Regions from separate parts of the Paenibacillus sp. YYML68 genome, predicted to be linked through region 3. Evidence: riboswitches for the same ligand, from Rfam matches in the RefSeq annotation. Region 3 holds a riboswitch; each other region holds the start of a gene.
The links. A riboswitch is a leader RNA that binds a small molecule or an ion and turns the genes downstream of it on or off. The one in region 3 is predicted to bind cobalamin.

Region 1: it holds a riboswitch for cobalamin, as region 3 does, so the genes downstream of both, PAE68_RS22395 (S-layer homology domain-containing protein) here and PAE68_RS12675 (energy-coupling factor ABC transporter permease) in region 3, are expected to answer to the same signal.
Region 2: it holds a riboswitch for cobalamin, as region 3 does, so the genes downstream of both, cobJ (precorrin-3B C(17)-methyltransferase) here and PAE68_RS12675 (energy-coupling factor ABC transporter permease) in region 3, are expected to answer to the same signal.

Annotation. Positions count from the first base shown of each region.
Region 1 covers NZ_BQYI01000001.1:5,030,095-5,034,812, forward strand. The annotation lists gene PAE68_RS22395 (S-layer homology domain-containing protein) at 1-2,326, opposite strand, end outside; cobalamin riboswitch at 2,554-2,740, opposite strand; gene PAE68_RS22400 (redoxin domain-containing protein) at 2,873-3,415, opposite strand; gene PAE68_RS22405 (ABC transporter ATP-binding protein) at 3,419-4,201, opposite strand; gene PAE68_RS22410 (ABC transporter permease) at 4,194-4,718, opposite strand, start outside.
Region 2 covers NZ_BQYI01000001.1:1,418,723-1,423,440, forward strand. The annotation lists gene PAE68_RS06280 (SDR family NAD(P)-dependent oxidoreductase) at 1-498, shown strand, start outside; gene PAE68_RS06285 (chromate transporter) at 880-1,524, shown strand; gene PAE68_RS06290 (chromate transporter) at 1,583-2,125, shown strand; cobalamin riboswitch at 2,334-2,542, shown strand; gene cobJ (precorrin-3B C(17)-methyltransferase) at 2,827-4,718, shown strand, end outside.
Region 3 covers NZ_BQYI01000001.1:2,763,551-2,768,268, reverse strand. The annotation lists gene PAE68_RS12690 (energy-coupling factor ABC transporter ATP-binding protein) at 41-913, opposite strand; gene cbiQ (cobalt ECF transporter T component CbiQ) at 926-1,717, opposite strand; gene PAE68_RS12680 (energy-coupling factor ABC transporter substrate-binding protein) at 1,714-2,016, opposite strand; gene PAE68_RS12675 (energy-coupling factor ABC transporter permease) at 2,013-2,786, opposite strand; cobalamin riboswitch at 2,951-3,139, opposite strand; gene spoVB (stage V sporulation protein B) at 3,345-4,718, shown strand, end outside.

The sequences.
Region 1 (4,718 bases), 2.3 Mb from region 3:
CGCTGCCAATCGAGACGACACGGTCAGCGCCCAGCGCCCGCACGAGCACCGAATACGCGGTATCTCCACTTTGCCATGGCGTGCTGCTCGCAGATAATATCGATCCGCGGGCCGCACCGCCATCCACACTGACAGAGACCGATGGAGCTTGCTCGCCTGAGCCCGAGCCTGTTACGACGTTCGGCGCAACATTCAATTGAGCGCTCCAGCGGGCGATGAGCGGTGCATCGTGCTCCCGATAACCTGAGATAACGAGCTCGTGCATCCCGGCAGGCAAGCCGCTGAAGGCCGCTATGCCATACGTATCAGTCGTCACGGTCGTCTGCCCGATGCGAACCTGAATGCCAGCTGCCTTGGAAGTACCCTGCCAGCTCGCTTGCTCCACCTGAATAGTGAAGCCTTGACCCGCCTTCGGCACACTCGGAGTGAGCGCATATTGGTGCACGATCTGCGTATCCATGCCGCTGTAGTAGATGAGCACCTCATCGCCACGCTGCAAGGCTGTATCCTTCCAGCCTCCTGTAGACGCCCACACACCGGCACGCTTCACGGCGAAGCCCCACCAGTGGAAGCCCGATGCCTCGATGCCATTCACCGAGCTTATGCCGAAGTACATACCGTCCGTATAAACATGCTCCGTTACCGTATGCTGCAGCGCCTCGTACACGCTCGAAGCACGTTCTTGCTTCGCGACCAACGACCCAGCAGGCCCCTCTACGCGCACCTGCACGAGAGATGGCAGCTCCTGCACGCCGCGCACAACAGAAGGGAAGCCGTTCACGAGCGCCCCTGTTACCTCGATGCGCTCATCTGTCGCCTCATAGCCGCCCGGGAAGTAGGCGATGCCCGCAGCATCCGTCCATACCGTCTGTCCACCGACCTTCACATACACCGCAGCCGGAACAGATTGCATGCCGTCTAGCTGCGTCACCTTCACCTGGAACGGCTCCTTGTTCCTCGGCACCTTCGGCTCCAGCTCGATCTTGTCGAGCAGGGCGGAGCCTAAGTACGGACCGAACATCACCGCCAGCTCATCGCCCGGCTGCAGCTGCGTCGACTTCCAATCCCAGTCTCCGGTCCACGTGCCGTTGCGCTTAATATTGAAGCCCCAATAATGATAATTGCCGTGGCTAGTGTTCTTCGCCTTGCCGCCAATTGCATACACATCGAAGAACGGCGAATCCATTGTCACGACTGGAAGACTATGTCTCGCCGCCAGCTGCTGCAGCGCCTCAAGCGGCGTGCGTGCCGACTCGAAGCCTTCCGCCATCGTCCCTTCACTCGTCTCCACATGAATGAACACGCTCGCCTTGCCGTTCGTGCTGCCTGTGTAGACCGGCACCGTATACGTGCCGCTCAAGCCGCCTGTCAGCGTATCGTATGCGACCAGGGCGAGCAGCGACTGGTACGTCGAGAACTTGTCCGAAGCTCCCCCCGCCTGATAGGAAAAGCCTCCATCTCCCGTTGAATAATGCATCAGCGCGGAGATCAAGCTCCCCTCCGGCTTCGCGAAGCTGCCCTGCCGTCCGTCCTTCTGCTGCTTCGACAGACCGAGCACGGCCATCGCAAGACTGTTGCTGTTGGTGCGGTTTACAGTTAGGTCGCCGTTATCCAGTTGCCTAGTGGCTAGCCAAGACACCGCCTCCTGAACTACGACTGCTACGTCGGCCCGATCCTTGTACGGGGCGAGCGCCCAGAGCGCTGCAGCCGTAATATCAATCTGAGCCGTCGTATCGCTCTCATTCAACGCCCAGCCTTGATCCTTAATATGGCGCTGAACGAGCCACCCGACCAGCTTGTCCTTCGTCCAGACAGCATCGGTCGGAATCGTGTAGCTGCCGCTATCGAGCGCCAGCAAGCCGTAGATGACACCGTTCGCCCCTTGGGCAGCTAGGTCCGTACGATTGTAGATTGGCTCCAGCAGATTGCGCCCTGCGAACGATTGCGGATCGCCTCCAGCCGCCTTCACACCGAGCGTCAGCTTAGCGTACTCAGTCGGCAGCGTGGCGCCCGTGAACGACTGCACCCGCTCCTTCGCCGCATCCAGGTAGCCGCTCTCTATTGTCTTGCCCGCCTGACCGAGCGTATAGGCGTACCAGTCATCTGTCACGGGTCCCTGATTCACGAGCCAAGCCGACGCCTCCTCGATCAGCTGGACAATCGTTACGGTACGTGTCACCTTCGTCGGCTGTGATCCGACTGCTGAATCCTCATTCGCTGCCTGTGCGAGCTGCGCAGGCTGCAGCCCACTCGCGAGCTGCGCCAGCAGGAGCATCGCAACCACGAGCCTGATCAACTGCTGCTGCAGCCTTGACCTCATCTTCATGCTTCTCATCCCTCCACTTTCTTCACATGGCTCTGGGGCCATTCCCCTCACCTGTGTTCAGCTTCCTCGCGACAGCCTCCAACAGGCCGCATAACGAAAAGCACCTTCCGCCAGAAGGTGCCGCAACATAAGCAGATATGTACGAAGGCAAACGTATGTGCGTCAAACCAGCCATAACGGCGCATGCGTGCAGCGCTTGCCCACCGTCTCCCTATATCGCGTAGGTTGCTTGGCGTATCGGACAGGCAGGTCTCCTGGCTTGCGAATCGTTGCAATCTCCACGCCTTCCCGTTTCGAATGAAACAGTGGCTCATGTGGAGAAGCTCCTCGCTCACAGTGGCGCGACCGCGCCGGTCTTACACCGGCTTCCCTATTAACGAATCGGTAGATTCGAACCTGTCTTCACTAGATTGCTATAGACCAGCCCCATCTTATCATGAAAAGCTAGAGCCGTCTATGCGAAAATCCGTAGCCCTCAGGCAGCTGACACTATGCCAAACAGGCTTCGCCGCGCACAGCGGAGCCTGTCCCATACGTTCACACCCGCTAAGACGACGGCTGCACCTGCCGCAGCAATCGAACAATATCGTCTGTCCGGGTCAGCTCACCGTCCAGCCGCTTCACGAGCCTGCCCTCCGCGTCGATCAGGAACGCTGCCGGCAAGCCGAGTACGCCGAAGCGGTCTACGGCCTCGCCGCTCGGGTCCAGACCGATCGGGAAACTCAGATCGTGCTTGACCGCGAACTGCGCGACACTCCCTCTCGATTCTCCTACATTCACGGCAATCACCTCGACGCCCTGCACCCCAGCCTGATACGCCTCGTTCATGAGCGGCATCTCCCTCTCGCAAGGCTCACACCACGTCGCCCAGAACAAGAGCAGCACTCCCTTGCCCCGATAATCGGACAGCTTCAGCTCGCTGACGCCTTCAAGACGCGCCAAGGCAAAGTCAGGCGCGGGCTGACCGATCCGCACCTTGTCTGCCGCATTCCCCTCGGTTCCGGACTGCAGCAGCGTATAGACGAGCGCCGCGCCAATAAGCAAGACGAGCACCGCCATGACGCCCTGTCTCCAGACTACAGCAGCCATCGGCTATTCGCCCCCCTTGCCGGAGGAGCCCCGAGCATGTCCACCACCGCTCCCGGTCATCGGCTGACGGTACAGCTCCGCGAAAGCCGTCTCGAGACCGCGAGCGTCCATTGACGCTGCATCGCCCCCGAGTACATCGGTGCGGTCCTGCCTGACCAGTCTTCCCCCCTGCAGGAAGACGGCTTCATCTGCAGCCAGCTCCGCCACGCGCAGCTGGTGCGTCGAGAAGAGGATCGCATGCCCCTCCTGCTTGGACTGGCGCACCAGCTCGACGAACGCATCCATCCAGTACGGATCAAGGCCGTTGGTCGGCTCGTCCATGACGAGCAGCGGAGGCTTGGCCAGCAGCGCCTGCGCGAACAGCAAGCGCTGACGCATCCCCTTCGAGAACGAGGTGACCGCCTTGTGCTTCACCTCACTTAAGCCGACGAGCTCGAGCAGCTCTGCCACCCGCTTCTTCGGCACCTTGCGCAGCGCCGCCCAGAACGACAGCGTCTCGTGAGCTGACAAGCCTTGACCGAACAAGTAATCGTCAGGCATGTATCCGAGCTGGTCGGCATAGCGAGCGCGATTCGCACCCCACTGCAGACCGTTCAGCTCAATCGTACCGCTCGTCGGCTGCAGCATCCCAGTGATGAGCCGCAGCAGCGTGCTCTTCCCGGCGCCGTTACCACCGCACAACGCAAGGACACGTCCGCGCGACAGCGACAGGTCAATCGATTCCAGAACGGCTCGACCGCCCAGCTCCTTGCGGACACCCTTAAGTACGAGAACTGGCTTATCCACGTGAACGCCCCCTTTCCCAAACCAAGCTCGCGAAGCCTACAGCTAATACGATCCATGATAGACAGACAGCGAGGAAGAACCAGCCGCCGCTTGGCCGCTCCATCCAGCCGACCCACTTGTAGTATTCAGGTCCGAGCACAGCCCCTCCTCCGAGCTTAACGACGACGAACAAGCGGACGAGCTCAGCCGGATTCAGGAACGTCAACGTCACAAGCGCCGGCTTGATGTACAGATAAGGAACGATACCCAATACCGCGATCAGTAGCGTCGGCCAACCGACCACAAGGAAGAACCACACCGCAACACCAATCGTCAACGCCTGCCACCGATTGCGAGCGTACGTGCCGATGCCGATCGCAATGGCTAGGAATAGAACGATAAGTCCTGTCGAGAAGGCAATAAACAGTCCGAACGTACGTACGTCAAGCCCGCTGCCTGCGAGCGCTCCAACAATACCGGACACGCCGTAGCCGAAGGTCACGATCGTGAGCAGCACAACGGTCAGCCCGATATACTT
Region 2 (4,718 bases), 1.3 Mb from region 3:
GTCAATAATGCAGGTCACATGCTGGAGCGGCAGCTGAACGCCGAGATGACTGACTCCCTCTACACACGGGTCATGGATCTGAATCTGAAGAGCACGGTGTTCATGTCCAAGGCAGTCATGCCGGGCATGCTTTCGAAGGGACAAGGACATATCGTCAATATGTCCTCGGTAGCGGCGCATCATGGCGGCGGACCGGGCGCGAGCGTCTATGCTGCAAGCAAGGCAGCGGTCATCGCCTATTCGAAGGGGCTCGCGAAGGAAGCGGCGCCTTATGACATTCGCGTCAATTGCGTATCGCCGGGCTTCATCGGCAACACCGAGTTCCATGCTATGGTAACGTCTGAGGAGGCGAAGAAGGCGACGATAGCCGGAACGCCGCTCAATCGGCAGGGAGAGCCTGCGGATGTCGCGAACACGGTGTTGTTCCTCGTATCCGGGATGTCCAGCTTTATAACGGGTGAGACGATCGAAATTAACGGCGGAGCCTTCATGCGCTAGTGAGCGAGCTGTAGTCGATTCGGCCTACTAGGTTGGACAGCTGCTCGATGGTGATGCACCGTTCTTCAAGGTATATAGTATGAATGTATATAGAGGCTAGCTCGTACGAAGCGTATGAGGTGCCGAGAGGAAGCCTACTGCCTAGTGTTCAACGGGGAGTGGGCTTTTTATCGTTTTGTGCAGGTGGATGAGGTTGGGATTATATCATTTTGAATAAAATATGAATAACACGCTAATATAGTTCATCCTATGTCTTCCGAATTCGCTACGTGAAGAATGAACTGTTCGATTTATTAGGAAAATCAGCTATAGTTTATTCCAATGTGGAATAAACTTAGGTATACTAGACATATAACGATGAATGAGTGGGAGGTGTTCGAGATGAAGCGTGACCGATGGTTAAGGCTGTGGCTACTGTTCTGGACGTTCGTCAAGATTGGTCCTTCGACCTTCGGGGGCGGCTATGCGATGATCCCTGTCATTCAGCGAGAGGTGACGGAGAAGCGAGGCTGGATGGATGAGGCTGGAATGAACGATGTGCTCGCGATTGCCGGCTCGGCGCCCGGGGGGATTGGTGTGAATGCGTCAGCCTTTATCGGCTATCGACTGTCGGGGATCGCGGGAGCGGTCGTTGCAGTCATCGGCATGACGCTGCCGACCTTCCTCATCGCGTTCTTGCTTAGCTTCGGCTATGCTCACCTGCAGCATAATCCGAAGGTAGCCGGTGCGCTGGAAGGGCTACATGCGGCAATTGTCGGCTTAATCGTGGTGGCCGGGTATCGGATGGGGCGCAGCGGGGTGTTCGATAAGACGACGCTCGCAACAGTTGTAGGTACGGTGATAGTGCTCCTCTGTGTGCCGATTCATCCTATAGCTGTCATGGGCGTTGGTCTTGTTATCGGTATGCTGCTGGTGAAGATCAAGGAGCTTGCGGGGCTTCCGATTCAGTTGGAGAAGCAGGTGCAGGAGACCGATGGCAGCGGTCGGTTCAAGTATGACGACTATTACATGGCTGACGGCATCTAGACGCACAACAGCTGGAGGACTGGAGCTGATCCAGACCTAGAGGGAAGGGGGAGTGGAGATGGAGCTTCTGGATTTATTTATTACGTTTGTCAAAATCGGCTTACTATCGTTCGGCGGCGGCTATGCGATGATCCCTGTTATGAACCATGAGGTTCGGGCGCATCATTGGATGTCGGATGAGGCGTTCACCGATACGGTCGCAGTTGCAGGGATGGCACCGGGCCCCATTGCAACCAATAGCGCCACCTTGATCGGCTATAAGACGGCGGGAATCGCTGGGGCTATCGTTTCTACAGTCGGTATTGTGCTGCCTTCCGTAATGCTCATCGTGGTGATTGCTGCTTTTTTCCTCCGTGTACATCATAGCAGGTGGCTTCGGTCTCTGTTGTACGGGATGCGGCCTGTCGTGACCGGCTTCATTATATATGCTGCGTTCTCGTATGGCATGCGGGGCGGGGACTGGTCGTTCTCGTGGCAAAGTGCCGTAAGCATCGGCATTATCGCATTCGTCGTGATCGGTATTCTGAAGTATCGGCTTCATCCGCTTGCTGCGCTCTCGGTGTCGGGACTGGTCGGCGCTGCGATGCTATATACCGGATAGACTTGTGCATGCGAACGTAGTTGAGCTTGGGTCTAGACCTGCAGCTTGTCTCATATATTCCGAAGAGGTGGAAGTTCGTAGCAGCTCTAGAACAGCCTGACTAGCGGATAGTATGGGAGCGGAAGCAGGACGGCCCGAATATCGGTAGACATTGCGGAAATAAACGTGCTATCATTACTCTGTCCCGGCTGAGACCGGGCGTAATTCCATAATTTGATTCGAAACAGGTGCCTCTGGTCGGAGCTCTAGCTCCGTGTCATAGGCTTAATAGGGAAGCCGGTGTAATTCCGGCACGGTCCCGCCACTGTAAGCGAGGAGTAACCTCTGCACAATGTCACTGTCCGATCGTAGGATGGGAAGGCGCAGAGGAAGCGACGATCCGCAAGTCAGGAGACCTGCCTGTTGGACGAGTGCTGTGCATCTATTAATGGTGCTGGCAGCCCGTAAGTCACCATGAAACCTACGCGGATAGGGAGGTGTACGAGAAAGGCTCACGCACGCGCGGAGTAGGTCTGCCCAGCTTGGCTGCTGTTTACAGCGCTATAGTCCGGTATGGATCAGCTCGAGCGTCGCGTCATAACCTGATCGTTACGCATCCTTCTTCGGAGGGATGCTTTTTTGCTATGTGGCAGAAAGCTTCCGAACGAATTGTTGACATGGACATACATGAGTATTCAGCTGCGGCGAGAGGAGGAGAGGCTGTGAAAGGGAAGCTGTCGGTGATCGGCTTCGGGCCGGGCGCGTTCGAGCATATGACGGAGAGAGCGCGGACGGCTCTTCAAGAGAGTGAGGTTATTATCGGGTACAACACGTACGTGGATCTGATTCGCGATCTGTTGGACGGTCAGCATATTGTGCGCACAGGCATGACCGAGGAGGTAAGCCGGGCGCAGGAGGCGGTTCGTCAGGCGGAAGCGGGGCGGAAGGTGGCGGTCATCTCGAGTGGAGACTCCGGGGTGTACGGCATGGCAGGACTTGTATACGAGGTATTGATGGAAAAAGGCTGGCGACGCGACACCGGCGTCGAGGTCGAGGTGATCCCCGGCATATCGGCGATTAACTCGACAGGCTCGCTGCTCGGCGCACCGATCATGCACGATGCGTGTACGATCAGCTTGAGCGATCATCTGACGCCGTGGGAGCTCATTATTCGGCGGGTGGAGGCTGCAGGGGCGGCTGACTTCGTCATCGCGCTGTACAACCCACGCAGCGGCCGCCGGACACGCCAGATCGTCGAGACGCAGCAGGTGCTGCTGAAGTATCGCTCGAAGGACACGCCAGTCGGTATCGTCAAGAGTGCGTACCGTGACAGACAAGATATCGTCATTACGACGCTGGAGCACATGCTTGAGCATGACATAGGCATGCTGACCACGGTCATTATTGGCAACTCCGCAACCGTCGTGTACGACGGATTGATGATTACTCCGCGTGGCTACCAGCGTAAGTACACGCTGGGCGACGAGATTCAGCCTCTGAAGCCGCATGAGCGGCTGCGTGTGGAGGCTGAGCCTTGGTCGCTGGAAGCGCAGATGGAGGGTGCCGAGCCTATGTCGCTGGAGGCAGAGGCGGCGGATTCGGAGTCGAGTTCGGCGGATGCTGCGCGGTGGTCGGTGGAGGCACAGGCGGTGGATGCGGAGCCGTGGTCGCTGGAGGCAGAGGCGGCGGATGCGGAAGGTGCGAGGTTGCAGAGTGGGCTTCAGGGCGCGGGTATCGATCCTGCAAGCCCGCTCGCCCTTGCGCTTGAGGCGCTGTGGCTTGTCGATGCGCGGGAAGAGGCGTCCCGGTCGGCGCAGTCGGCCGAGGAGCTGATTGCCGCAGCTGCGGCGGCAGCGCCTGAAGTGCAGTCTGGCGGGGCAGCTGCGTCCGGACTGGTGGGGACCGAGCAGACCGTGGGAGCCGGGTCTGGGTTAGCGATGGAGCATGCTGCAGGCGCTCCTGCGACTGCGGCGCAGTCGGCAGCGCCTGTGCAGGCGGCTCCAGCTCGGGGCGCACGCGGTGTGGAGCAGTCAGCTGCGGCTGCGCCTTGGCTGCAAGGCGCTGGCGCGTTCAAGCGCCAGGAAATACTCGAGTTCGCGGTCAGTCCGGGACTCGCGGAGAAGAAGCTGTCAGCTGCGCAGCTGACGCTGCTAGCTGAGGTCGTAGGCGATGACGGCGCGATTGAATATACGCCGCATCACCAGCTGCTCGTCCGGCTCGTGACGAGCGAGCCGCAGCACGCGGTCGCCCGCCTCAAGGCGGCAGGGCTGCTGCTTGCTCCGGTCGGCGACGTGGCGCAGCTGAAGGCGTGCGATTTTTGCAACATGGATAAGGCGGATTCGGTGCCACATCTGGAGGAGCTGAATCGCCGCATCGGCGGGATGAAGCTGCCGAAGGAGCTGAAGATCGGCTTCAACGGCTGCGGGATGGCGTGCTACGGAGCGGTCAAGGAGGATATCGGTATTGTGTATCGCCGGGAGCGGTTCGATCTGTTCCTGGGAGGCAAGACGGTCGGGCGTAATGCCCATGCGGGTATTCCGGTAGCCGAGGGGATCGAGCCGGAGCAGCTTGTCGAGTCGGTGGAGCGTATCGTGAAGCGTTATGCGAGCGAGGC
Region 3 (4,718 bases):
CCGTCCAAGATAAAATCGTAGCGGGGCTTACTCTCGTTCATTAACTGTACGACCACGTACTGAGCTTCAAGCCATCACTATCAAGCAGCCGGCACAGAGCTAAGAGCTCCTCCATCTGCTTCGGCGGGGGATGGCTCCCGCGTATCGAAGCTGGAAGCGCCTCCCACATCTGCAGCAGCATCGGCTGATCGAGCCCCAACTGCCGGATTGCGTTCGACTGCGAGAATACGTCTTGTGGCGTACCGGCCATCACACAGCGGCCGTGATCCATGACGAGCACCCAGTCCGCCCAAGCGTAGGCGACGTCCATATCATGGCTCGCCATCAGCACGCTAACGCCTTCTGCGTGGATGCGGTCTAGCTCATCGAGCAGCTGACGCTCGGAGGCACGGTCGAGATAGGCGGTCGGCTCGTCCAGCAGCAGCAGCTGCGGCTTCAACACGAGGACACCTGCTAGCGCGACACGCTTCTTCTGCCCAAGGCTTAGATGATGAAGCGGGGTGTCCGCAAGCTCCATCAGCTTTAGCTTCTCTAGCACCTCATCGGTCATCAGCTTCGCCTCACGATCGGAGTACCCAGCATTGCGCAGTCCGTAGCCTATGTCTTGACGTGCCGTATTCAGGATCAGCTGATGCTCTGGGTCCTGGAAGACGAGCCCGATCTGTCGGCGCAGCTGCTTCAGATGAGCACCGTTGTAGCTGTAAGGCTGGCCGTTCCACAGCAGCTGTCCTGCATCCGGGCGGCACAAGCCGATCATCTGCAGGAAGAAGGTTGACTTGCCGGAGCCGTTATGTCCGACGAGCGCTGTACGCGCACCGGCTGGTACTTGTACAGACAGCCCATTCAGCGCACCTGCGGCAGCTCCCGGGTATTCATATTGTACGTGTAATGCTTCTACGATCGGATGATTCATCCCATATTCCCCCTATATCGACAGCTCCAGCAAGATGAGCACGGTCATACCAGCGCCAGCCTCAATCCAATAACGTCTTGCCACCTTCAACGGCACATACGGTGCGAGAATAGGTCCATCGCCGAAGCCTCTCGCTTGCAGACCGTTCGACAGCCCGCTATAGCGCTGCATCGTCTTGCTGAACAGTGAGACGGCGATCCAAGCGGAATCTCGAATACGCGACGTTACACTAGAGTGGCCACCTCGTGCCAGCTGAGCTGCGTAGAGCTGCTCGCGCGACTGTGACAGTATGAACAGGAAGCGATACATGATCTGCATCAGCTCCAGCACGAGCATCGGCATACGGAGCTTATACAATACCTGCAGCAGCTCCAGCATCGGTGTCGTGAGCGCAAGGAAATACATGCACGACGCACATGCGAGCACGCGAGCTAGAATAGACAAGGCTAGCGACAAACGGCTCCCAGGCGCATATAGCGTGCCAAAGCGTTCGGTCTGCAAGCTCCACACCGCATCCTGGAGGAGGTAGCCGCCGCTTTCCGGAGGAGCCAGCTCCAGCAAGAGAGCAGGGAGGCTGGCTGCATAGAACAATAGCGTCGCTCCGAGCAGCGCGCTATACAGCCGCAGAGGCACATTGGCGTACACGATGAGCCACAGCAGTAGCCACAGTGCGATCAGCAGCTGCACTAGCGGCTCGGTGACGTAGGCGAGCAGCAGCAGGGAGGCGGCGAAGCCGCTTTTCCATAGAGGGTCCAGACTGACCAGCTTATTCGAATGCGAGACGCGATCGATCCACTGAATCATTCGCTCTCCGAACGCGTGCTCGATGCCCTTCCTCGCATTAGACCGAGCACATAGCCAATTACACTTGCACCGATCGCTGCTTGCAGTGCGAACAGCATGCTTTCCGTCTCCGACGGAAGCTCGAAGAAGCTTGAGAACCATGGTTCGTAGGAGGGAGCAAGCTCGGCGATCAGTTCCTCAGCCTTGCCGTCGGCGCCGCCGAAGTCACTGTCGATCCATAACAAGGGAATTACCGCTAGTGCAATGACGACCGCCACGATTGCAGTCTGCCTCACTATAAGCTTCGTTGTTGCTTTCATGCTTTGCTCGCTCCTTTCAAGCGCTGCTGGATCTGTTGAAGCTCGTTCGGGCTGTAGGAACGCAGGACGTTCCAGATCAGAACGGTCAGCAGCCCTTCGCTAATCGCAAGCGGTATTTGCGTAATCGCGAATACGCCGGCGAACTTGACGAATGACGCAGCTATACCCCCGGCTTCCGCCGGAAAAGCGAGCGCAAGCTGTAAGGATGTTACGACGTACGTCGTCAAGTTAGCTAGCGCAGCTGCAGAGAAGATCGACACCGTTTGCTTCATAGACAGCTTCATCATGAGCCTGTAGACGGCATAGCCGAGCAGTGGACCTGCTACAGCCATCGAGAAGGCGTTCGCGCCTAGCGTCGTTACACCGCCGTGCGCAAGTAGCACTGCCTGGAACAGCAGTACGATCGAGCCGAGCACGCTCATCGGCAGCGGGCCGAACATGACGGTGCCAAGACCGGTGCCTGTCGGATGTGAGCTGCTGCCCGTGACCGATGGAAGCTTCAGCGCAGAGAGGACGAACGTGAACGCGGCAGCAAGGCCGAGCAGCATCTTCAACTCCGGCGTCTCCTTCACGATCCGGCGCAGCGACCGAAGGCCGAGCACGAAGAACGGCACGAAGACGACCCACCAGAAGATCGCCCAGCCAATTGGTAGGAAGCCCTCCATAATATGCATGGCATATACCGTTTCCGGGGTGTTGACAAGCAAGTATAGGGTGAACATTGTTACGAGCAGCACAAAGGCTGCTTTTCGTTTCCATTGGATCATCATCCTACTAATCCTCCTTCTATCTTCGCGCACAGACCACAAGGCAACACAAAAAAACCAATCCTCTTGACAGGATTGGTTACAACTACGGGTACGCAAAAATAGACAGATGGATCACAAGGATTCGCCGGTTCATCAGACGTACACCTCTCCTTTCCTCGAAGGCTGTTCGGTGCATAATGTAGGTAGGTCTCCTGGCTCACGGATCAGCGCTGCTCGTCGTCTTCCCCGGCCTAAGCCGAGTGACCTTGCTGACGATAGCTCCCCGTATACAGTGGCGGGACCGCTCGGGATTTGCACCCGATTCCCTGTTACCCTTTGCTCAAGGCAAAGGCACCTTCATTATGTGAATATGCAGTTGTGCACGAGCATCCTTATATATTTCGCGGTCTCGTAAGAAAATCCTTCCGGTTCAAAAATAATAGTTGCAGCAGGCAGAATGTACATGGGGAGCCTGTCCTGACAAGCTCCTCATGTAAATCCGCAGTCTGCTTGTTCGCATACATGTCGAGTTGTCCGAATAGTCTAAAGTAAGCTCATAGATATGGAGATGTTCATGACATGCGAGAACAGGAAACGTCCTTTATCCGCGGAACCGTCGTGTTGACGGCTGCGGCGCTCGTCACACGGATTCTCGGCTTCTTTGGCAGCATTCTGCTTGCTCGGTACTTAGGTCCAGAAGGGATCGGCCTGCTCATGATGGCGCATCCGCTCGTGCCGATGCTGATTACATTGACGAGTCTCGGTCTGCCTGTTGCGATCTCCAAGCTCGTTGCCGAGGCGGAGGCGCTCGGTGATACGGCGAAGGTAAGACGTATCGTACAAGTGTCGCTCATGATGACGATCTCGATCAGCATCGTGCTGACGCTCGGCGTCTTCATCGGGGCGAAGCCGATTGCAGCACTCATACTGGCCGACCAACGTGCCTACTATGCGATGCTGGCCATCGTCCCGATTGCCCCGATCGTAGCGGTATCGGCTGTGCTGAAGGGATATTTTCGCGGGAAGCAAAATATGAAGCCGCTCGCCGTCTCCGACGTTATCGAAAATACGGTGCAGATCGGTCTCATTGCAGCTCTGGTTCAGGTGCTGCTACCTTATGGGATCGAATATGCGGCGGCTGGAGCGATGCTGTGCACTGTACTCGGAGAGTGCTCGGGTCTAGCCTACTTGTCCTTGATGTACACCTTGCATCGACGCAAATCGGCACACAAGCGCCAGTCCCCAGCATTGTCTGCACAACTGCGCGACACACAATCGCAGCATGAGACAGACCTTGCACCCTCATCGTTTCGGGAGAAGAAGCGGACGTTGCTTGAGCTGCTGCAGATCGGCCTACCGTTCACTGGGCAAGGGTTCATTGACTCGATCTACCGGGCGATTAAGCCCGCCCTTATTATTAAGAGTCTGGCCATCGCAGGTATTGGCACGGCTGTCGCGACGAAGCAGTATGGTCTGCTCGTCGGCTACGCGTTCCCGCTGCTCGTCTTCCCGACATTCATCATGCACTCGCTGTCAACAGCGCTGATCCCATCGATCAGTGAGGCTAGTGCGGGCAACAATCCGAAGCTTATCCATGAGCGGATGGAGCAAGCGATACGTCTAGCCTTCATGATCGGTGCTCCTTGCACGTTGACACTGTACCTGTGGGCAGAGCCACTTACGATCGTTGTATACAACGAGCCAGAGGCAGGCCGCCTGTTGAAGCTGCTTGCGCCCTTTTTTCTGCTTCACTACTTCGAGGCGCCCTTGCATGCTATATTGCTCGGCATCGGACGCGTCAGGACGGTGATGTGGAATTTCATTATGAGTACGCTGCTGCAGTCGATAGCTATGTTTATATTCGGCTCGGAGTGGGGGATCTATGGGGTAGCTGCGGGCATTAATTTCGGCTTGTGCCTGATACTGCTGCTGAATTTCATTGCACTTGCCAAG